Regions from separate parts of the Arthrobacter sp. MDT2-16 genome, predicted to be linked through region 2. Evidence: predicted binding sites of a transcription regulator. Region 2 holds the regulator's gene; the other holds the start of a gene.

Region 1 (11,076 bases), on a different contig from region 2:
GCGGTCGTGTTCCTTGCCAGCCCGCGGTCGGCCCGTACCACCGGCGCGAACATCCTGGTCGACGGCGGACTCACCCGCGGCATCCAGCTGTAGACCCTGTGCTTGGTGCTTGGTGCTTGGTGCTTGGTGCTTGGCGTTTGGCACTGCACGCCGGATGCCGGACGACGCGCTGCACGCCGCATGCCGAACGGCGAAGGGCGCCGGATGCACCGGCGCCCTTCGTTCGGTTCGCTTGCTGGATTCGGTCGGTTACTTGGAGAGGAACCGGAGCAGGATCTCGTTGATCTCAGCGCCGTGCGTCCAGAGCATGCCGTGCGGTGCGCCCTCGATCTCCACGTACTCGGCGGAGGGCAGGCGCTTGGTGAACTCGCGGCCCGTCGAGTCGATCGGCAGGATGCGGTCCTCCGTGCCGTGGACGATCAGGGCCGGCACGGTCACCTTCTCGACGTCGGAGCGGAAGTCGGTCAGCCAGGAGTCGACGACAGCAAAGGAGGCGTACCAGGACGAGCCCGCGGCGACGTTCCACGCGTTGCGCAGAGCCTCCTCGCTGAGCCGGTTCCCGAGGAAGGCGTCGGTGTTGAAGAAGTCGTTGTAGAAGTTGCTGAACCAGGCGTAGCGATCCTCGATCGCGGCACTGCGGATGCCGTCGAACACCGTGGACGGCACACCCGTCGGGTTGTCGTCGGTCTGGAGCAGGAAGGGCTCGAGCGAGCCGAGGAAGGCCGCTTTCGCCACACGTGCCTCGCCGTAGGTGCCGATGTAGCGGCCCACCTCGCCGGTGCCCATCGAGAAGCCCACGAGGACGACGTCGTTCAGGTCGAGGGTCTCGAGCACGGTGTTGAGGTCCGCGGCGAAGGTGTCGTAGTCGTAGCCGGTGGTGGGCTTGCTGGACTTGCCGAACCCGCGGCGGTCGTACGTGATGACGCGGTACCCGGCGTGCAGCAGTGCCGCGGTCTGCTTCTCCCAGGATCCGCCGTCCAGGGGATAGCCGTGGATCAGGACCACGGGCTGGCCCGCTCCGTGGTCCTCGTAGTAGAGCTCGATGTCCGTGCTGTTCTCGGTGCCGACAGTGATGAAAGCCATGATGCAGTCCTTGTCTCGAGAGGGGAGAACGTTCGTTCTCGCTCGGTGCTCACAGCGTATAGAACGCTCGTTCTCTTTTCAAGTAGAATGGACGGATGAATATCTCCGAGGCGCGGACCCGCATCGTCGCGACCGCCGACGAGCTCTACAACGCGCGCGGCATCCAGGCCGTCGGGATGGACGAGCTGCGTGCGGCGGCAGGCGTCTCGCTCAAGAAGCTGTACCAGGAGTTCCCGTCGAAGGGCAGCATCGTCATGGCAGTGCTCGAACGCCGTCACCGGTCCTGGGCCGAGGGGCTCGAGGCCACGGTCCGTCAGGCCGCAACACCGCGCGAGCGCCTCCTCGCCATCTTCGACTACCTCGCCCAGTGGTTCTGTGAGGACTCGTTCCGCGGGTGCGGATTCATCAACAGCTTCGCCGAGCTCGGCGCCGTGAGTCCCGAGGTGGCCGAGTACGCGCGGGAGCACAAGGCGTCATTCCAGGACTACGTTGTGCGCCTCGCGAATGAGGCGGGTGCGCCGCCGTACCTGGCGCCACAGCTCTCGATCCTCGCGGAGGGCGCCCAGACCACGGCGGCGATCGCCGGCACGACCGACGCCGCACGGCAGGCGCGGAGCGCGGCCGAGGTGCTGATCGATACTGCGCTGGGCGGCAGGAGCAGCAGGGCGGCCTAGCCCACCAGGTCCTGGTACTCGGGGTGCTCCTCGATGAACGCCGCGACGAACTCGCACTGCGGCACCACGGTGAGGTGCTCGGTACGTGCGTCGTCGAGCGCGTACCGGACCAGGGTGCTGCCCACGCCGTGGCCCTCGACCGCCTCGTCCACCACGGTGTGCGTGAAGGTGATCGTGCTCCCGGAGCGTTCGTAGGCGGCGATGCCGGCCTGCTCGCCGTCGAGGGTGGCGACGTAGCGGCTCTTGGCCTCGTTGTTGCTGACCTGTACATCGCTGTCGGTGGTGTTCTCGGTGCTCATGATGTCACTGTGGCACCCGCCGCGCAGGGCGGTCAACGCTTCCCTCCCACGCGGATCTGACAGCCGTCAGTCGGACCGGGATGCCGTCGTGCCCCGCTCGACCGTGCCCTCCTCGACCCCGTCCTGCTCGCCCGCGCTGCTGCGCAACCAGGTGAGGGCCTCAATCTCGGACGTGAAGAAGCGCGTGGTAGTGGGGGAGCGGTGCGAAAAGCCCGACATCACCTCGTCGACGGCGTCGGCACCCACCAGTGCGACCCTCGAGAAGCCGCGGTAGGACGCCATGCCCACGCGGGCCTCCGGAGTGACACCGGAAATACCATGCATGTGCACAAGGAGGGGGAGGGCGGCAGGGCCGTGGAATTTGGCCAGGGCACGCGCGGCGGCGACGGCGACGGCGTGGGTGATCTCGACGCCGCGGTTCCAGCGCAGCGTGAGGACGCCCCTGTCGAGGTGCGCACTGAACGGGTCCATCTCGGTCCTTCACGGGAAGTGGCATGGGTAATGGCTTGACAGCGTACCAAGCAGCGGCTGCGCGGCCGGAGTCCTGTCCACGCCCGCCCGCTCTGACATGCAGGAGGTAGCGTCATGGCATGACTTTGAGCATTCTGGTGACAGGAGCGAGCCGCGGCATCGGCGCTGCCATCGCTCGGGAACTCGCGGGGCGCGGTCATCACATCGCGGTGCACGCCGGGCGCGATGCCGCAGCGGCTCAGGGCGTCCTGGCGGATCTCCCCGGGTCCGGGCATGCCGTCGTGGTCGGGGACGTGGGTGACCCGGAGGCGTGCCGGGGTATCGTCGACGCCGCCGTGCAGGACCTCGGGGGCATCGATGTGCTGGTCAACAACGCCGGGATCTTCGAGGCGCACCCGATCGCGAGCACGTCCTACGAGGACTGGCAGCACGCGTGGCGGCGCACACTCGACGTGAACCTGATGGGACCCGCGAACCTCGCGTGGCTCGTGGCGCGTCACCTCCTGCAGCGGGAGGCCGGCCCGGAGGGTGGCCGGCTGGTCAGCGTCGGGTCGCGCGGCGCCTACCGGGGCGAGCCCGTCAACCCCGCGTACGGCGCCAGCAAGGCGGCGCTGCACTCCATGACCCAGTCCCTGGCCGTCGCGCTCGCGCCCCATGGGATCCTCGCCGCGGCGGTCGCTCCGGGCTTCGTGGAGACGGACATGGGCAGGACCGTGCTCGACGGTCCGGGCGGGGACGCCGTGAGGGCGCAGAGTCCGTTCAATCGCGTGGCGACGCCGGAGGAGATCGCTCGGGCCGTGGCCTGGCTTGCCACTGACGCACCGGTCTGGGTCAGCGGTACGGTGGTCGATGCCAACGGGGCGTCATACCTCCGGTAGATGCGTTCCCGTCCTCGCACTCTTCCGCCGCGGGCCGGGAATAGGCCTGCGCTGGGGGCTGAACACCGGATGACCGGTGGCCAGTGCCGGGCCCAGGGGCTAGCGTCGAAGGGAAGACATCCGACGAGAAGAGGGAGTTCCCATGTCACGCGTAGCCATCATCGGTGGGCACGGAAAAGTAGCACTGCATCTGACGAAGATCCTGACGAGCCAGGACCACCAGGTCACCTCGATCTTCCGCAACAAGGACCACGCGGCCGACATCGAGGAGCTCGGCGCCACCCCCGTGGTGGTGGACGTGGCCGAACTGTCCGTGGCACAGATGGCCGACGTCTTCCGCGGGCACGACGCCGTCGTCTGGTCCGCCGGTGCAGGCGGCAGCAGTGTGGAGGCCACCTACGCCGTGGACCGCGATGCGGCGATCCGCTCGATGGATGCTGCGCAGGAAGCGTCGGTGGGCCGCTACGTCATGGTGTCCTACATCGGTTCCCGCAAGGATCACGGGGTCCCCGAGCACAACGGCTTCTTCCACTACGCGGAGGCCAAGGCCGCGGCGGACGAGCACCTGCGCACTTCGGAGCTCGCATGGACCATCCTCGGTCCGGGCGGACTCACCACCGACCCCGGCACCGGGAAGATCGAGGTCTCCGACGAGCCGCAGCAGGATTCCGTGACCCGCGAGGACGTAGCACACGTGGTGGCCGTGGTCCTCGGTGAGCTCGGGACGGTGGACAAGACCATCCGGTTCAACAACGGGAACACCCCCATCGCGGAGGCCATTCAGGCTTCGCTGTAGCGCTCCCGTTCCCCGTCGGCTGCTGGCGCTGCTCATCCAGTGGACCGGCTCCGGCGGGATGCAGGGGCTTCGACGCCGTGACGCACGACTTCCTGTTCGACCGATAGCCCTGCCTGCCAGTAGGTGTTTCGTCGTGGGGCGCCTGCCCGGCCCGGTCTACCTCGCATGGTGAACCACGGAATGCCGCTGCGTGCTTCGACGACCCATGTTCCCTGATGGATGATGTGGTGATGCCGGGAACAGAGAAGTACGCCGTTGTCGATGCTGGTCGGGCCACCTCGAGTCCAGGGTCTGATGTGGTGCGCTTCGCACCAACTGGCCGGGATGGAGCAGTCGGGAAAGGCGCAGCCCTTGTCCCGGGCTACGAGCGCGCGCCGGAGATGGGGTGGGAAGAGTCGCTGCGCCCGCCCGACGTCGAGAATCCGGCCCTGTCCGCCCAGCACCAACGGGATGATGTCGGCGTCGCACGCCATCCTGCGGATGGTCCTGGCGCTGATCTGCTGGCCGAACACGGCGTGCCCTGCGCGCTGCGTCTCACCGATCAGATCCTTGTAGTCGATGGTGACCATGACCTGCGGACGGTGACCGCCGGTCGCTGGAAGGGCACCTGTCGTCAGGGCGATCCTGCAGGCGGAGACGAGGCCATCGAGAAGCCGCTGGGGTCTCGTGGGAGCGGAAGGGTCAGTCGTCTCGTCTGCGTCTGACGCAGGTGTGCCGGGTCCCGCTGCCGAGTCCCGGGAAGCACCTCCCATGGATCCCCTGGACCTGCCGTCCTGAAGCCTGGGGTTGGCAGTCGAATTCATGACGGTCACGAGGTGCTCGAACTGATCGTCGGTCGCGCCGATCTCCAGCAGATGCAGTCCGTTGCGTCGTCCTTTCAGGAACACGCCCTGCCGTGCACGCAGCACCCTCTCCGTGGGCTCCTGTCCGTCCTGATCGAGCACACCCTCCCAGCGCCGTGCGAGCGCCCAGAGGATGTCTTCATCGGACTCCACAGCGTGTTTCGTCAGGTGGCGCTCCATCCCCTCCAGCTGACGTGGCGTTGCGAAGGAGTGCACGCGCTCAAGCGACTGCACGACAAGCGTGGCAGCCCTCCCGCTGATCGCACCCGACCCGACCGCTCGCGACAGGACCTTGAATCGAGGGGGAACCGCTGCCCCCGTCGGTGAAATCGTGGGGAGTACCACGTCAGCGAGTTTCAGTCGGCGCTTCGCCTCGGTCCGGCCGATGCCGAGCGTGGCGCGGAGAAAGTCGGCACAGTCCCTGTAGCCGGCGCCCGCCGAAAGTGAGGACGCCGCTGAAGCCGATAGCGCCGCCGAAGCTGAGGACGCCGCCGAGGCCGATGACGCCGATAGCGCCGACGAAGGTGAGGATGCCGCCAAAGCCGATGACGCTGCCACCGCCGACGCTGCCACCGCCGACGCTGCCACCGTCGTAGCCGCCGTAGGCGACCCAGCCGCGGCGGCATCGGCCGGGTCGATGTCCACGACGCCGTCTCCGCCCGGAGAGCACGCCGGAGCGCCGGGGGACGGGCGGTCGCCGAAGCCGTCAGGGGAGGCGAAACGATGCTCGTCGGCCAATCGGGCGGCGACGATCTTCAGGTGATCCACCAGTCTGGAGGCACGCTCGACGTCGAGGATCACCTGCAGTGCCTCGCTCCCCGACAGAAGACGGTGGTTCCCGCTCAGCCGCTGGCCGCAGTAAGCGAGCGCCTCACATGCCGAGTCCAACGCCGCAGGGGCGTCGGGGAGGTTCTCGAGCGGTGCAATGGCCATGTCCCGATTTTATAGAACACCCGTACTATTCGTGCGTCTGGGAGGCGAATGTGGAGGGGAAGTGCGCCGGGTTGTCCACATAGAAAGGGGGTGTGGACAGACCCGGCCGGGGTCGACGCCGGAGCGCCTACAGGCCGTCCGCCGCGTGGAACGTGCGGAGCGCCTCCACCACGAGCCTGTGGTCCTCGAGCTGCGGCAGTCCCGACACCGTCACGGTGGCCACCGGTCCCACGCCCCGGATGTAGAGCGGGAACGAGCCGCCGTGGGCGGCGTGGGTGGTGGCGTCGAACATCGGGTTGTCCTCCATGCGGCCGCCGTTCCGTCGCGCACGAAGACCCACGAGCAGGGACGGCACGTAGTAGCGCTGTGCGGTGCGGGCCTTCGCGTCGAGCCAGAAGTCGTTGTCGGGGGTGGCGCCGTCGAGCGCCGCCCGGAACAGGATGTGGTCCGGCCGGCAGATGCTGACGGCGATCGGCAGGTTCCGCCCTACTCCGAGCTGGACGAGCAACTGTCCGAGGGCCACGGCGTCGTCGTTGGTGAAGCGGGTGAACTGGAGTTCGGCGACCTCGCCCTCGACCTTCGCGATCAGCGCCTCGAGTGCTTCCGCAGGCTGGTCGCTGCCGCCGTCGGGATCGAACGGACGGATGACAGTCGAGGGGGCGTCATTGCTCATTGAATAAATCTACGCGGTGGTCAGGCTGCGGCGGAAACCGGTCCGGGCACCCACTTGGGTGCCTCTTGACAGAAGTCCCATCTCCGGTGATCACGGGGTCAGAGCCCGGGCGCGCAGGGTCCGGTGCCGAGGAGTGCGAGCCCGGCGCGGTCGCCCTCGCCGAAGGAGATCCGGCCTGTGTTCTCCTCGAACATGAGCTCGTGTGGATCATCGATGTGGTCGAGTCCCACAACGTGTGCGAGCTCGTGCATGACGAGTGCCTTCAGGTATGCGCGACCGCCCGGGATCAGCAGGGTCTGGACGGCATCGGGTGCGTCGAGCTGCACCTGCCCTCCCACGAAGACGAGGGGCTGGCCGGGCGACTGGGCGTAGTCGCTTCCACCCAATCCGGCGACATCGCCGGCGAGTCCGGGGATCTCCGCCGGACTGCTCCAGGTGATGAGCACCGGCACCCACGTCTCGCCGTACAGCTCCGGCTGATACAGGTCGCGCTCCTCGGAGGGTGCCTCCGTCGTCGTGCCGTCGTCCACGAACTGCAGCCCCGTGGCCGCGGACACCTCGGCCACGGCCTCCTGCACCAGTCCCTCCGACCCCGACGGTGCGTTGTCCGGACGCACCACGTAGTGCACCGGGCGGCAGGGGTCGTAGGCGATCCACTCCTGATCCTCCACCGGTGACTCGAAGAGCCGGTACGCCGTCGACGCCGGAGCGGGCGGCGGGGTGCCGAGCGGCACCTCGTTCGCTCCGACACCGCGGGGCGGGACGTTCGCGCCGGGCAGGTGCGGCAGGGCGACAGGCAGGACGAAACGATCGAACAGCGACGGCGTCGCATAGAGGAAGACCACGAGCGCGAGGACGGCAGCGGTGCCGAGCCGCAGCCTCAGGCGCGGTGGTATGCGGCCCCTGCGCCTCGGCGATGTGCACCCCGGGTGGTTCCGCGCGCCCCGCCGCGGGTGTCGACCGGTCGGCGCCCCACCACACCACAGCGGTGGTGCTGTCGGTTGACCGGACGCCTCGTCCATCGCCCACCGCGGTACTCGGCCCGACGGCGACCGCCGCACGTCCCGCGCGGCATCGCCCCGCTCGTGATACCACTCGCGATCCAGTGTCCCCATGTGCTGCGCTTCCCCCGTCCCGGCAGATCCAGGTCCATCGTGCGGCACGGGCAAGGGGGTCCCGTCGTGGTTTGAGGGGTCCTTGGGCAATGCTGCGCGAAGGCTGCCGGGAACCGGAGACGGACACGTGCCGGGAACGACGACGGCCCCGCCGGCCGCCCGAGGGCAACCGGCGGGGCCGAGGAGGGAACCAGGACCTAGGAGGTCTCGATGTCCTTCGAGGCGTAGTCGAACCGGAACGTCACCGAGGTGTCGGAGAGCAGGTGCAGCTCGTGGTTGGCGCCGTCGCGCACACCGAAGCGGCCGTAGTTCTCCTCCCAGGAGCCGTCGACCAGGATCTTGAACTGGTAGGTGCCGGCGGGCAGCTGGAGCGTCTGCTTCCAGGTGTTCGAGGCGGCGTCGTAGTCCAGCTGCAGCTCTCGGAGGTCCGAGCTCCAGTGCCCGGCCTCGCCGAACAGCGGGTCGAAGTCGCCGGAGAGAGCGACGGACTGCGGCTGACCGTGCCAGGCGTCGTCGGCGGTTCCCTCTGCGGGCGAGACGACGCCGTCCGAGGTCACCTCGAGGGTCGGCGTGACATCCGGCGGCGTGGTGTCCTCGGCGGGCGCGGCGTCCTCGGCGAGGGCAGCTTTGGCCTGGGCGACCTCCGTCGGATCGACCTCCACCTCGGCCTGCACGGCCTGCGACTCCTCGCCCAGCTGCTCGGGAGCCGCCGGCGCGTGCACCGGAGCTGCAGGAGCCGTCTCGGGCACGGGAGCACCGCTGATCATGGCGTTGATGAACTGTTCGGAGTCGGTGAACGCACTGACCGCGCGGACGCCCTCGTCGGTGGCGGTCCAGCCGCCGCGGCCCTTGACGAGCCAGCCGGCCTTGACGAGCTTCGACGTCGCCGTCGTGAGCGCCTTGAAGCCGCGGGGGACGCCGCCGGCGAGGAGCTCGGATTCCTTGTCGTCGAACGGGACCTCGGCCACGGCCTGCGCCATCAGCTCGGAGGGTGCGACGACGGTGCCCGCGGCCTGGTGGGCGGCGAGCAGGGCGAGGGTGGTGCGCAGTCGGTCGTTGGTGCGGTTCCGGGGGGCCATGGCGGTCTCCTTCGTGGGGCGGGCGGCAATCCGTCGTCCACCATGCCCCTGCAGTCCGCACCCGGAGGACGCCGTCCCACGGGACGGATTCCTACCTGGTCGGGCTCGACGATGCTGGAGACTGCGGATGACAGCACCCCGACTTTATCCGAGTCCTGCGCATTGCCGCTATTGTGCGCTAGATGACGCCTCCAGCCCGTACCTCGGCGCCCCGGACCGCCGCCCGGCTGGTGCTCGGGGCGTTCCTGCTGTTCGCCGGCGCAGCCCACCTGACATTCGCGCGGTCGGAGTTCGCCGCGCAGGTCCCCGGGTGGCTGCCACTCGACGCCGACGTCGTGGTGCTGGCGTCCGGCGTCGTCGAACTGGTGCTGGGTGCCGCGCTGGTGCTCCTCGGCAGGTACCGCGTGCTCGTGGGGTGGGTGGTCGCGGTGTTCTTCATCGCCGTCTTCCCGGGCAACATCGCCCAGTACGTCGACGGCGTCAGCGCCTTCGGGCTGGATTCCGACGGTGCGCGGCTCGCCCGCCTGTTCTTCCAGCCGGTACTGGTGCTCTGGACGCTGTGGTCGACGGCGGCGTGGCGGGACCGCCGGACGCTCCGGCCGTCCTCGACGGGCGTGAGGCGGAACAAGGGCTGAGCCTTCAGCACTGGGCCTCCGCGGGCCCGTTTGTGGAGCCGTACCGGCCGACGGCCGTAGCGCGGCCGAATCGCCCCGCGACCGACATCCCGAAACCCCCGTGCGTTCACCACACCGCCACGTTCGGTTCGTAGACAGGAGAGGTTCGCACCCACCTCGTCCGCCCGGGAGAACCATGACTCCGTCCCGTCCCACCCGCCGACTGCGCGCGCAGGCCGCCGTCGCCGCCGTCGCCGCCGTCGCCGTGACCGGCACCCTGCTGCTGGCACTACCCGCGAGCGCCGCCGTCGTCCCGGAGCCCATCAGCTCCTCGGCACCCGACGCCGCGCTCAGCCTCACCCCGATCGGCTCGTACGAGAGCGGGGTCTTCGACGAATCCGCGGCCGAGATCGTCGCCTACCACGCTGCGAGCAAGCGCCTGTTCGTCGTCAACGCGCAGGCGGGTGCCGTGGACGTGCTCGACGTCGCCGACCCCACCACACCGGTCAAGCTCTTCACCATCGCGGGAGCCGGTGTCGCGAACTCCGTGGCCATCCGCTCCGACGGCCTCGGCGTCATCGCGCTGGAATCGCCCACCAAGACCGACGCCGGATCCCTCGTCTTCTTCGACGCCGCCGGAAACGGTGCCATCCTCGGTTCCGTGCAGGTCGGTGCACTGCCGGACATGGTGAGCATCTCGAAGGACGGCACGCTCGCCGTCGTCGCCAACGAGGGCGAGCCGAACGACGATTACACGGTGGACCCCGAAGGCTCGATCAGCGTCGTCTCGCTGCCCGCCACGGTGGCCGCACCTGCCCAGGAAGCCGTCCGCACGGCGGGCTTCGGGGCGTTCGAGGCACCGGAGAACGGCGGCACGAGGGTACTGCCCGACGGCGTCCGCGTCTTCGCGGGCGTCGAAGGCTCCACGCGACCCGTGTCCGAGGGGCTCGAACCCGAGTACATCGCGATCGACGGCGGCACCGCGTACGCCGCACTGCAGGAGGCGAACGCCGTCGCCGTCGTGGATCTCGCGTCCGCAACGGTCACAGAAATCTGGCCGCTCGGCACGAAGGACCACGGCCTTCCCGGCAACGGACTCGACGCGTCGGACCGCGATCCGCGGGACGCGCCGACCGTGAACATCCGCACGTACGAGGGCCTCAACGGCCTGTACATGCCGGACGGCATCAACGCCTACACCGCAGGTGAGCAGACGTACCTCGTCACTGCGAACGAGGGTGACGCCCGTGAGTGGGGCGACTACGCGGAGCCCGCCCGCGTGAAGGACCTCGGCACGGACGGTCTGGCACCGCTCTGCGGGACGAGCCCCCTCGCGGGGCTGACCGGCGACGCCGACCTCGGCCGCCTGAACATCAGCACGGCCAGCGGCCTCACCCCGGAGGGCTGCTACGACGAGCTCTTCGCCTTCGGCAGCCGCAGCTTCTCCATCTGGACCACCGGCGGCGAGCAGGTCTTCGACTCCGGGGAGGACTTCGAGCGCATCACCGCCGCCGCGAACCCCGGCTTCTTCAACTCCAACCACACGGAGTCCAACCTCGAGGGCCGCAGTGACGACAAGGGCCCCGAGCCCGAGAACCTCACCATCGGCGTGATCGACG
Region 2 (11,076 bases):
GGGACAACCCCGGCCTGGCCGACGAGCTCGAGCAGAAGATCAGGGTCAAGCTCGGCATCGGCGTGCAGCCGGAGGAAGAGGTCGAGGCTCCCAAGCTCAAGGCCGTCGGCGGCGAGTAGGGCGCATGCCGACCGACACCGGGCCCGAACCGGTCGAATGGGGGATCTCCTTCGGTCGGTTCGGTTCGGACAGCTCGCGGGACGATCCGGCGGGAAGCACCGATTCCACCGGCTCCAGCGGCTCGAAGACGGCCGGGCGGGGGTCGTTCGGCCGGTCCGGTACGAGCAGTTCCGGTGACGGGTCGGCCGGTTCGTCCGGCTCCAGCGGCTCGAAGAAGACCGGGCGGGGGTCGTTCGGCCGTTCGGGTTTCCCGCAGTCCAGGTCCTCCGCCGGCCGGACCGCTGGAGGTCAGAAGCGGGTCCGGTCCGGGGGCCGTGGCGGAGGTTCACGCCGGGCCCCGTTCGACGACCCTTTCAGCCCGGTCGTGGGCTTGTCTGCGGATGCGCCGGACGCAGGGGAGAGGTCCGCAGATCCCGCGTTCCACCCGGAATGGCCCGATGGTGCCGGTCACGACGCCGCCGGATCGGGCGGAGCCCAGGAGGTCCACCTGGACCCATCGGCGGAGGAGCTCCCCGGGCGGCGCCGTGTGGGCCGCAGCACCAGGGGCCGAGCCGCAGGCAGGGCCGCCGGCACTGACGGCGACGGGCCGCCCGGGTCCGACGCACCCGCGAGGAGCGACGAGGACTGGGCATCGGAAGCGCGGTCCATCCTGCTGCGCCAGCTCGCCCTCGGTGCGCGGAGCCGCCACCAGCTCGACGTCAAGCTCACCGAGCGGGCTGTCCCCGCAACGGTGGCGGCCGCCGTCCTCGACCGGTTCGAAGAGGTTCAGTTGATCGACGACGCCGAGTTCGCCCGCATGTGGGTTCGGACCCGGACCGCCGCCAGGTCGCTGTCCAGGTCGTCCCTGCGCCGTGAGCTCGCGGACAAGGGCATCGAGACGGAGCTGGCGGAGGATGCCCTGCTGCAGATCTCCGACGAGGACGAGCACGAGCGGGCGCGTGACGTCGTCAGGCGAAAGCTCCGCAGCAGCACCGACCTGTCCGACCGTGCGGTGCGCGACAAGGAGGTGCGCCGGCTCGTCGGCGTCCTCGCCCGCAAGGGCTACAGTCCCGGTACCGCGTTCTCGATCGTCAAGGACGTCATCGCCGAGGCGGGCACCGACGATTGAGCGGAACCGGAAGGATTGTGGGCGTTCCGGCCGCCAGCCGTACGCTTGAGGGCGTGAGCATGACAGCCCCCGTCCCCCTCGACGACACCACCAGCGGAACTATCAGCGAGCCCACGGACGCGCCTGGCGACCATCGCCGTACCTACGAGGTGCGCACCTTCGGCTGCCAGATGAACGTCCATGACTCCGAGCGCATCTCGGGCCTCCTCGAGGGCGCCGGGCTCAGCCGCGTGCAGCAGGGCCAGGCCGACGTCGTCGTCTTCAACACCTGCGCCGTGCGTGAGAACGCCGACAACAAGCTGTACGGCAATCTCGGCATCCTCAAGGCCGTGAAGGAAGCACGTCCGGGCCTCCAGATCGCCGTGGGCGGCTGCCTCGCCCAGAAGGACAGGGAGACGATCCTCCGGAGGGCGCCGTGGGTGGACGCCGTGTTCGGGACCCACAACATCGGCGCGCTGCCGGCTCTGCTCGAGCGTGCCCGGCACAACCAGGACGCGCAGCTCGAGATCCTCGAGTCCCTCGACGTCTTCCCGTCCACGCTGCCCACTCGGCGCGAGTCCGTCTACGCGGGCTGGGTGTCCATCTCCGTCGGCTGCAACAACACCTGCACGTTCTGCATCGTGCCGTCGCTGCGGGGCAAGGAGCGCGACCGCCGGCCCGGGGAGATCCTCGCCGAGATCGAGGCCCTCGTGGCCGACGGCGCCGTCGAGGTGACGCTGCTGGGGCAGAACGTCAACTCCTACGGCGTGGAGTTCGGGGACCGCGGTGCCTTCGCGAAGCTGCTCCGCGCCTGCGGCTCGATCGAAGGGCTCGAGCGCGTGCGCTTCACGAGCCCCCACCCGGCCGCGTTCACGGACGACGTCATCGACGCCATGGCCGAGACGCCGAACGTGATGCCGCAGCTGCACATGCCGCTGCAGTCGGGCTCCGACGCGGTCCTCAGGGCCATGCGCCGCTCCTACCGGTCCACCCGTTTCCTCGGGATCCTCGAGCGCGTCCGCGAGCGCATGCCGGACGCTGCCATCTCGACGGACATCATCGTCGGGTTCCCCGGGGAGACGGAGGAGGACTTCCAGGCCACGCTCGACGTCGTCGAACAGGCGCGCTTCGCCACCGCCTTCACGTTCCAGTACTCCCGGCGCCCCGGGACCCCCGCGGCGGACCTGCCGGACCAGCTGCCCAAGGCGGTGGTCCAGGAGCGCTTCGAACGGCTGACGGCGCTGCAGGACCGCATCGCCCGCGAGGAGAACGCCCGCCAGGTCGGCACGCTCGTCGAGGTGCTCGTCACGGACCAGCAGGGACGCAAGGCATCGGAGACGCACCGCCTCACGGGGCGGGCACGCGACCAGCGCCTGGTCCACTTCTCGGTGCCCGACGGCGCCGAGACGCCCCGACCCGGCGACGTCGTGACGCTTCCCGTCACCGAGGCGGCGTCCTTCCACCTGCTGTCCGATCCGTCGCCCGCCGAGTACTCGCTCCGCCGCTCGCGCGCCGGCGACGCGTGGGACCGCAGCCAGGCGGACTCCTGCGGCATCCCCGTCACGCCGAGCGGCGCCCCGCGCCCGGTGGCGCTGGGCATGCCGTCTCTGCCCGTCCGGGCCGGCGCCCTTTGACCCTCCCGGTCGTCGCCGTCGTCGGTCCCACCGGGTCGGGCAAATCGGATCTCGGCGTCGCCCTGGCGCAACGCCTCGGCGGGGAGGTGGTCAACGCCGACGCCCTGCAGTTCTACCGCGGCATGGACATCGGCACGGCGAAGCTGACCCCGGCGGAGCGGCAGGGCGTGGAGCACCACCTGCTGGACGTCCTCGACGTCACCGAGGAGGCGAGCGTCGCCGCCTACCAGGACGACGCCCGCCGCATCATCGACAGCATCCACGACCGGGGCAGGGTCCCGATCCTCGTGGGCGGGTCCGGGCTGTACGTCCGGGCGGCCCTGGACCGGCTGGAGTTCCCGCCCACCGATCCCTCCGTCCGGGAGCGGCTCGAGGCCGAACTCGCCGAAGGAGGGGCCGCTGCGTTCCGGGAGCGCCTGCATGCCGTCGACCCCGCCTCGGCCGGACGCATCAGGGATGACCGCCGTCTGGTACGGGCACTGGAGGTGCACGAGATCAGCGGACGGCCCTTCAGCGCCTTCATGCCCCGGCGCGAGTACCACCGGCCGACCGTGCAGATCGGTCTCGCGGTGGACCGCGACCTCCTGCGCGACCGGCTGGCGCGGCGCGTGCAGGTCATGGTCCGGGACGGCCTCGCGGAGGAGGTCCGGAGCCTCGCCGACTCGGGGCTCAGGGAGGGTAGGACGGCCTCCCGCGCCCTCGGGTACGCACAGTTCCTGCAGGTCCTCGACGGGTCCGTGACGGAGGCCGCCGCGGTCGAGGACACCATCGCCGCGACGCGGCGGTTCGCCAAACGCCAGCTGACCTGGTTCCGCGGCGACCCGCGCGTCGCCTGGCTCGACTGGCAGGCGGACGGCCTGGTCGACCAGGCCGTCGGACTCGCCAGGCGTTCCGGGGACCTATCCTGAGACGGTGACCGATCACCTCGCCGACACTGCAGCCCCCTCCGCCCGGCAGTCCGCCGGGCTGTCCTTCTCGAAGGGCCATGGCACGGGCAACGACTTCATCCTGACCCTCGATCCCGACGGGGACGCGCCGACCGACGCCGCGGTCGTCGCCGCGCTGTGCGACCGGCACCGCGGGATCGGTGCCGACGGGTACATCCGCGCCGTCCGGTCCTCAGCGCTCCCCGAGGGGCGTGCCCTGCTGCAGACCGAGCCGGCCGCCGAATGGTTCATGGACTACCGCAACGGTGACGGATCGGTGTCGGAGATGTGCGGCAACGGGGTCCGGGTGTTCGTCCATTTCCTCCTCGCCCAGAAGGTGGCCGACCTGCCGCAGGGCGGGGAGCTGGCCATCGGGACCCGCGCCGGCGTCAAGCGGGTCACGCGATCGGGGGACGGCTACGCGGTGGACATGGGGCCGTGGGAGTTCATCTTCCCGGAGGCGGCCGTGGCACGGGGTATGGACTCCCTCGTCGCCATCGGCGGGCTCGACGTCGACCGTCCCGCGCTGTCGATCAGCATGGGTAACCCGCACACCGTCGTCGCCCTCGCCGAACGGACCGAACTCGATTCCACCGATCTCCACCGCGCACCGGCGGTCCAGCCGGTGCCGCCCGAGGGCACCAACGTGGAACTCGTGGTCCCGTCCGATCCGCTCGTGGGTGACGACGGCGTGGGGCGCCTCACGATGCGCGTGCACGAGCGCGGCGTCGGCGAGACCCAGTCCTGCGGCACCGGGGCCTGCGCCGCGGCCGCCGGTACCCGGTTCTGGGCGGGGGAGGGCGCACCGGCCCGGTGGCTCGTGACGGTTCCCGGCGGCGTCGTCGGCGTCACCTTCTTCGACGGCCCCGACGGTCGCGAGCACGTGCAGCTCAGCGGGCCGGCCGTCTTGGTGGCCGACGGCGTGCTGTCGACCCGCGGCTGAGCGGACGCGCCCCGGACGCCCCGGCATCACTGCCCGCGGCGCACCTCCAGGATGCGGAAGGACTTCGACGTCTCGGCGCGGCGGACGAGGAAGTCGTCCGGCAGTTCCCCGGCGAGCCAGCGCTGCAGGGAGTCGGCGCCGAGGTTCTTCTGCACCACGAGCCACGCGCTGCCACCGGGCGCGAGGCGCGGCAGCCAGCGGAGCAGCAGCGCGTGCAGCTCCTGTTTCCCGATCCGGATGGGCGGATTGGACCAGATCGTGTCGAAGGCCAGGTCCGCATCGACGTCGTCCGGGGTCGAGGCCACGACATTGCCCAGCCCCAGCCGCCGTGCGTTCTCGGCGGTCAGCGCAATGCACCGCTCGTTGACGTCGACGGCACGGACCTCGGCCTCCGGTGCCTTCAGCGCCATCGTGAGGGCGATCGGTCCCCAGCCGCACCCGAGGTCCAGCAGGCGCCGGCCCTCGGGGTCCGGCACGGATCCGAGGAGGATCGACGTGCCCTTGTCCACGCCGTCGGGGCTGAAGAGGCCCGACGAGGTCACGAGCTCCCTGCGCTCACCGGCGAGGACGACGGAGAGGGGCCTGCGCGTCTCGGGCCCGACCGGCCGGGCGCTGAAGTAGTGCTGCGGCTCCTGGGATGCGTCCATAGGGAAAAGCGTAGCGGCACGCCCTCGCCGGTCCCCGCCGGCGGTCCTCCTTCCGGCGCAAGGCGGTTTCGCCCCGCGAGAATACGCTGGAACGCCGTCGGTGGGCCGCCGTAGAATCGAACGACATTCACTGAAGGAGAACATGACCGAGAATCACGGACATCCCACCGGGGCCGACATGGGCCCGGAGGAGATCCAAGCCGTCATCGACCGGATCCTCGCCAGCGACGAAGCTGCCGCGGCGAAGGCGAAGAACGGGACGACACCGGAGAAGACCACCGCACCGATCGAGAAGACCTGGCGCTCCCGTGCGCTCGCGCTGTCGAGCGAGGACGAGCCCGCCGACGCCGACGGGGACCAGCAGGACCTGGCGGAACGCCGTGCGCTCCGCCGCGTGGCGGGTCTTTCCACCGAACTCGAGGACGTCACCGAGGTCGAGTACCGGCAGCTGAGGCTGGAGCGGGTGGTCCTCGCCGGCCTCTGGAGCGAAGGGACCGCGCTGGACGCCGAGAACTCGCTGCAGGAACTCGCCGCCCTCGCGGAGACTGCCGGATCGGAGGTGCTGGACGGCATCGTGCAGCGCCGCCTGAAGCCGGACCCCGCCACGTTCCTCGGCTCGGGCAAGGCCCAGGAGCTCAAGAGCATCGTCCAGGCGACCGGCGCCGACACCGTGATCGTCGACAGCGAGCTCTCCCCGTCGCAGCGCCGCGGCCTGGAGGACATCGTCAAGGTGAAGGTCATCGACCGCACCGCCCTGATCCTCGACATCTTCGCCCAGCACGCCCAGAGCCGCGAGGGCAAGGCCCAGGTCGAGCTGGCGCAGCTCGAGTACCTGCTGCCCCGCCTGCGTGGCTGGGGCGAATCGATGTCCCGCCAGGCCGGTGGCCAGGTCGGCAGCGCGAGCGCCGGCATGGGCTCCCGCGGTCCCGGTGAGACGAAGATCGAACTCGACCGCCGCAAGATCCGCACGAGGATGGCGAAGCTGCGCCGCGAGATCGCAGGCATGAAGCCGGCGCGGGAGACCAAGCGGTCCAACCGCAAGCGGAACCAGGTACCCTCCGTCGCCATCGCCGGCTACACGAACGCCGGCAAGTCGTCCCTGTTGAACCGGCTCACGGACGCCGGGGTCCTCGTCGAGAACGCCCTGTTCGCGACGCTCGATCCGACGGTGCGCCGGGCCGAGACCCCGGACGGCATCGGCTACACGCTCGCCGACACCGTCGGCTTCGTCCGGTCGCTGCCCACCCAGCTGGTCGAGGCATTCCGCTCGACGCTGGAGGAGGTCGCGGACGCGGACCTGATCCTGCACGTCGTCGACGTCTCGCACCCGGACCCGGAGGGCCAGCTCGCTGCGGTCCGCACCGTCCTGACCGAGGTCGATGCCCGCAAGGTGCCCGAGATCGTGGTCTTCAACAAGGCCGACGCCGCCGACCCGTTCGTCATCGAGCGGCTGCGGCAGCGCGAGCCGCGCTCCGTCGTCGTCTCCGCGCGCACCGGTGCCGGCATGACGGAACTGAAGCAGCTCATCAGCACGAACATCCCGCGTCCCGGCGTGAAGCTGGACCTGCTGGTGCCCTACGAGCGCGGCGAGGTCCTCAGCCGCCTGCACCAGGAGGACGTGGAGATCCTCGGCCTCGAGCATGTCGACGAGGGCACCCGCCTCGAGGTGATGGTCCGCGAGGGACTGGCAGCCGATCTGGAGCCGTACCTCCGGCATGGGTGACAGCACCCGATCCGGCGCCGTCGTCGCGGCGTCGGACCCGGCGCGCCACTCCGCCGAAGCCCGTCAGGCACTGGAACTGCTCGACGCCGCCGTGGCGGCCATGGGCGGCGAGATGCGCGCCGGCCAGCACGAGATGGTGCGGCAGGTCAGCGAGGCCATCCGCTCGGGCGACCACCTGCTGGTCCAGGCCGGCACCGGCACGGGGAAGTCCCTGGCGTACCTGGTCCCCCTGATCGCCCACGCCATGGACAGTGACCGCCCGTCCGTGGTCTCGACGGCGACGCTCGCCCTCCAGGCCCAGATCGTGGGCCGTGACCTGCCACGCCTCCTCGATGCCGTGAAACCCGCTCTCGCGCGCCCCGTCGACGTCGCGCTCCTCAAGGGCCGTTCCAACTACGTGTGCCTGCACAAGACCGGCGGAGGCTTCCCCGAGGAGGACGCCCCCGACGCCCTCTTCAGCCTCGGCGAGGACGCAGCACCGCACCCCTCCCCGGCCCTCGGCGGGGGAGGCCCCGCGTCGGCACTCGGCAGGGAGGTGGTCCGGCTGCGCGAGTGGGCGGAGGACACGGACACGGGCGACCGCGACGACCTCGTCCCCGGTGTCAGCGACCGCGCGTGGCGGCAGGTGTCGGTCTCCAGCATGGAGTGCCTGGGCGCCGCCCGCTGCCCGATGGCCCAGGAGTGCTTCAGCGAGAAGGCGCGCGCCGCTGCCGCGGACGCTGACATCATCATCACGAACCACGCGATGCTCGCCATCAGCGCGTTCGAGGGGCTGGCCGTCCTGCCCGAGTACGACGTCGTCGTGATCGACGAGGCGCACGAACTCCACGACCGCGTGACCGGGGCGGTCTCCGGACAGCTCTCCGCCTCCATGGTGAGCGCCGCCGCGACCGCCCTCCGCCGCCACGCCTCGATCGGCACCGCAGCCCTCGACACCGCGGCGTCCGCCTTCGAGGCGGCCTCCGAACTCGTGCCCTCCGGGCTCCTGCCGGGCGGCCTCCCCGACGACCTCGAGGAATCCCTCGCGCAGGTCCGGGACGCCGCACGCGCCGCGCTCTCCGACACGAAGACGGACGGCAAGTCGGAGGCCGACGTCGACGGCGGGCGGCAGGTTGCACGCTCCCGCGTCACCCTGGTGTTCGACCTCGCCGAGCGGATCCTCGCGGCCGCAGACCTCGATGAGGTGGTCTGGGCGTCCCGGCCGAGCACCTTCACGCCCGGATCCGGCTACGCGCAGCCGGATGAGAGTGCGCCCGCGACGCTGAACGTGGCGCCGCTCTCGGTGGCGGCGCGCCTGCGGGAGGGCCTCTTCGAGGACCACACCGTGGTGCTCACCTCCGCGACGCTCGCGATCGGTGCCGAGTTCGGACCCGTCGCGGGATCGCTGGGCCTCAGCGGCCCCGGCGCGCCGGCCTGGACCGGCGTCGACGTCGGCAGCCCGTTCGACTACCCGCGGCAGGGCGTGCTGTACGTGGCGAAGGACCTGCCGAAGCCCGAACGCGGCACGTCCGACGCGCAGCTGGCAGAACTGCTGACCCTGCTCCGGGCATCCCGCGGGGGAGCCCTGGGACTCTTCTCCTCCAAGCGGGCTGCCGAGGAGGCGGCGGAGGCGCTGCGCCCCCAGGTCGACTTCGAGATCCTCTGCCAGGGGGAGTCCTCCCTCAACGCCCTGGTCACGCAGTTCGCTGATGAGCCGGACACCTGCCTGTTCGGCACCATGTCCCTCTGGCAGGGCGTGGATGTGCCGGGCGCCTCGTGCCGCCTGGTGGTGATCGACCGCATCCCGTTCCCGCGGCCGGACGATCCGCTCATGACGGCGCGGACACGGGCCGTGGCCCGCAACGGCGGCAATGGCTTCATGAGTGTCTCCGCGACGCATGCCGCGATCCGCCTCGCACAGGGCGCCGGCCGCCTGATCCGGTCGGGAGGCGATCGGGGCGTCGTCGCGGTCCTTGACAGCCGCCTCGCGACGGCTCGCTACGGCGGGTTCCTCCGGGCTGCGCTACCGCCCTTCTGGGCGACCACGGACAGGGCCACCGTCACCGGGATCCTGGAGCGGCTCTCCACCCGCTGACGGCCCGGCCCGGCCCCGGCAGGTCCGGGCACCCAACCACGAGGGGCGCCGCAGTCACCGGACTGTAGGCGCCCCTCGGGCGGAGAGCGGGGCGCCTACAGTGCGCGCATCACCGAGACGACCTTGCCCATGATGCTGGCGTGGTCGCCGAGGATGGGCTCGTAGCGCGTGTTCTGGGGCAGCAGCCACGTGTGTCCGTCCCGTTGACGGAACGTCTTCACCGTGGCCTCGTCATCGAGCAGCGCTGCGACGATGTCCCCGTTCTGGGCGCTCTGCTGCTTGCGGACCACCACCCAGTCGCCGTCGCAGATGGCGGCGTCGACCATCGAGTCGCCGGAGACCCTGAGCATGAACAGGTCGCCGTGGCCCACGAGCTGTCGGGGCAGGGGCATGACGTCCTCGACCACCTGATCGGCGAGGATCGGGCCACCAGCGGCGATACGGCCGACCAGTGGGACCAGCGCGGTGTCCACCGCGACCCGGTGCTCCGCCGAGGTCTTCCGCTCCGGCGACCCGTCGGGACCCGCCGGCGCCTCGGCGGGCAACGTCAGCGGCAGCAGGACCTCCATGGCGCGGGGGCGCTTGGGGTCGCGCCGGAGATAGCCGAGCCGTTCGAGCTGGGACAGCTGATGCGTCACGCTCGACAGGCTCGCCAGACCCACGGTGTCACCGATCTCCCGCATGGACGGCGGGTAGCCCTTGTCCGCGATCGAGCGCTGGATCGTCTCGAGGATGGTCAGCTGACGTGCGGTCAGTCCCTTGGACACCGAGCGGCCCCGCGGGCGGCCCCGGCCCGCGGTGATCGGAACGGCGTCGCCGGGGACGTCGGCGATGTTCGATTCCTGCCGGACTGCCGGTGTTGGTTCCGCCACTGTTCTGCCTTTCGCCTGGGACCGCAGATCCCGTGGAGCCCACCACCGGCATTCCGCTGCGGCGGAATCCATTGTGTCGGTGGCGGGTGATTGTCTGAGGTGCATCGACGGCCTGCCTGCCGCTCAGCAGCGGCAGAGGCCGGTGATGCCCTGTCCTGATCACGCTAGGGCAGGCCTGCATGCTTTTCAAACATATGTTCGAGCGAGTCTCGACAACGGTCGTCGGTGAGTGCTAGAACTGAGTTCGAGTTAATTAGAACATCCGTTCGAAACGGGCGTCCAGCCCGGAACGGCTATTCGAAGGAAAAGAGGCTTGGCAATGGCTGAAGCACGAGTTCTGCAGGGCAGCACGGCGCTGTGGGCGCTGACACCCGGCCGCCCGGAAGTGCCCTTCCGCGCGGTCCCCGCGGGTCGCATCCGGCCGACGCGGCTCCGTACCTCCACGCAGCGGAGTACGGAGCGGAGTACGGAGCGGATCGCCGGCCCGGTCGCAGGGCGGCTCGAGGAGCGGAACCCGGAGCGTCCCCTCACCCTGACGCGCCGCGGACGGCTGCTGCTGGTCGGTCTGCCCATCGCGCTGGGCGTGGCGGCGCTCATCCTCCTCGGTGCCTTCCTCACCTCCCAGGCGCAGGCGGGCGAGTCCCTGCCGGAATCGTCCGCGACCGTCGAGGTCAGCGTCGCGGCGGGGGAGTCACTGTGGGACCTCGCGCTGCGCCACGCCCCCGATCGCGATCCCCGGGACGTCGTGGCGGAGATGGTCGAGCTCAACAACCTCCGCGGCTCGGTGGTCCAGGCCGGGCAGAGCATCGCGGTACCCGTCGGGGGATAGCACCGAAGGCGAGGTCCCCGGCCGGAACCCCGACCGGATGGTCCCATCGGACCGACCGAATCGAGCGCGATTACCGGCGGAAGGGGGCATCCCTTAAACTTGTCGAGTGCCTTCCTCCGTCGACGCCCTAGCGAACCTGCCCCTGCGCGATGACCTCGTGGGCCTGCACCCGTACGGGGCCCCGCAGCTGGACGTGCCGATCCTGCTCAATGTCAACGAGA

What was found. Region 2 encodes LexA, which represses DNA repair genes until DNA is damaged. Its sites were predicted from a motif close to TCGAACANNTGTTCGA; they were not measured.
Region 1: ACX80N_RS09360 (HNH endonuclease signature motif containing protein) is a predicted target of LexA. The motif match lies at 5,989-6,004, and genes of this name have one in related genera.

What each region holds. Positions count from the first base shown of each region.
Region 1 covers NZ_JBTNDP010000004.1:146,207-157,282, forward strand. Annotated here, with positions in the region: gene ACX80N_RS09325 (SDR family NAD(P)-dependent oxidoreductase) at 1-93, shown strand, start outside; gene ACX80N_RS09330 (alpha/beta fold hydrolase) at 250-1,083, opposite strand; gene ACX80N_RS09335 (TetR/AcrR family transcriptional regulator) at 1,179-1,757, shown strand; gene ACX80N_RS09340 (GNAT family N-acetyltransferase) at 1,754-2,056, opposite strand; gene ACX80N_RS09345 (SpoIIAA family protein) at 2,123-2,527, opposite strand; gene ACX80N_RS09350 (SDR family NAD(P)-dependent oxidoreductase) at 2,647-3,405, shown strand; gene ACX80N_RS09355 (SDR family oxidoreductase) at 3,548-4,201, shown strand; gene ACX80N_RS09360 (HNH endonuclease signature motif containing protein) at 4,234-5,976, opposite strand; gene ACX80N_RS09365 (heme-degrading domain-containing protein) at 6,104-6,649, opposite strand; gene ACX80N_RS09370 (M10 family metallopeptidase domain-containing protein) at 6,748-7,494, opposite strand; gene ACX80N_RS09375 (pullulanase X25 domain-containing protein) at 7,962-8,843, opposite strand; gene ACX80N_RS09380 (DoxX family protein) at 9,026-9,478, shown strand; gene ACX80N_RS09385 (choice-of-anchor I family protein) at 9,654-11,076, shown strand, end outside.
Region 2 covers NZ_JBTNDP010000009.1:40,401-51,476, reverse strand. Annotated here, with positions in the region: gene recA (recombinase RecA) at 1-119, shown strand, start outside; gene ACX80N_RS15095 (regulatory protein RecX) at 125-1,228, shown strand; gene miaB (tRNA (N6-isopentenyl adenosine(37)-C2)-methylthiotransferase MiaB) at 1,282-2,841, shown strand; gene miaA (tRNA (adenosine(37)-N6)-dimethylallyltransferase MiaA) at 2,838-3,749, shown strand; gene dapF (diaminopimelate epimerase) at 3,754-4,710, shown strand; gene ACX80N_RS15075 (class I SAM-dependent methyltransferase) at 4,737-5,357, opposite strand; gene hflX (GTPase HflX) at 5,500-7,080, shown strand; gene ACX80N_RS15065 (ATP-dependent DNA helicase) at 7,073-9,154, shown strand; gene lexA (transcriptional repressor LexA) at 9,250-10,026, opposite strand; gene ACX80N_RS15055 (LysM peptidoglycan-binding domain-containing protein) at 10,340-10,855, shown strand; gene ACX80N_RS15050 (histidinol-phosphate transaminase) at 10,962-11,076, shown strand, end outside.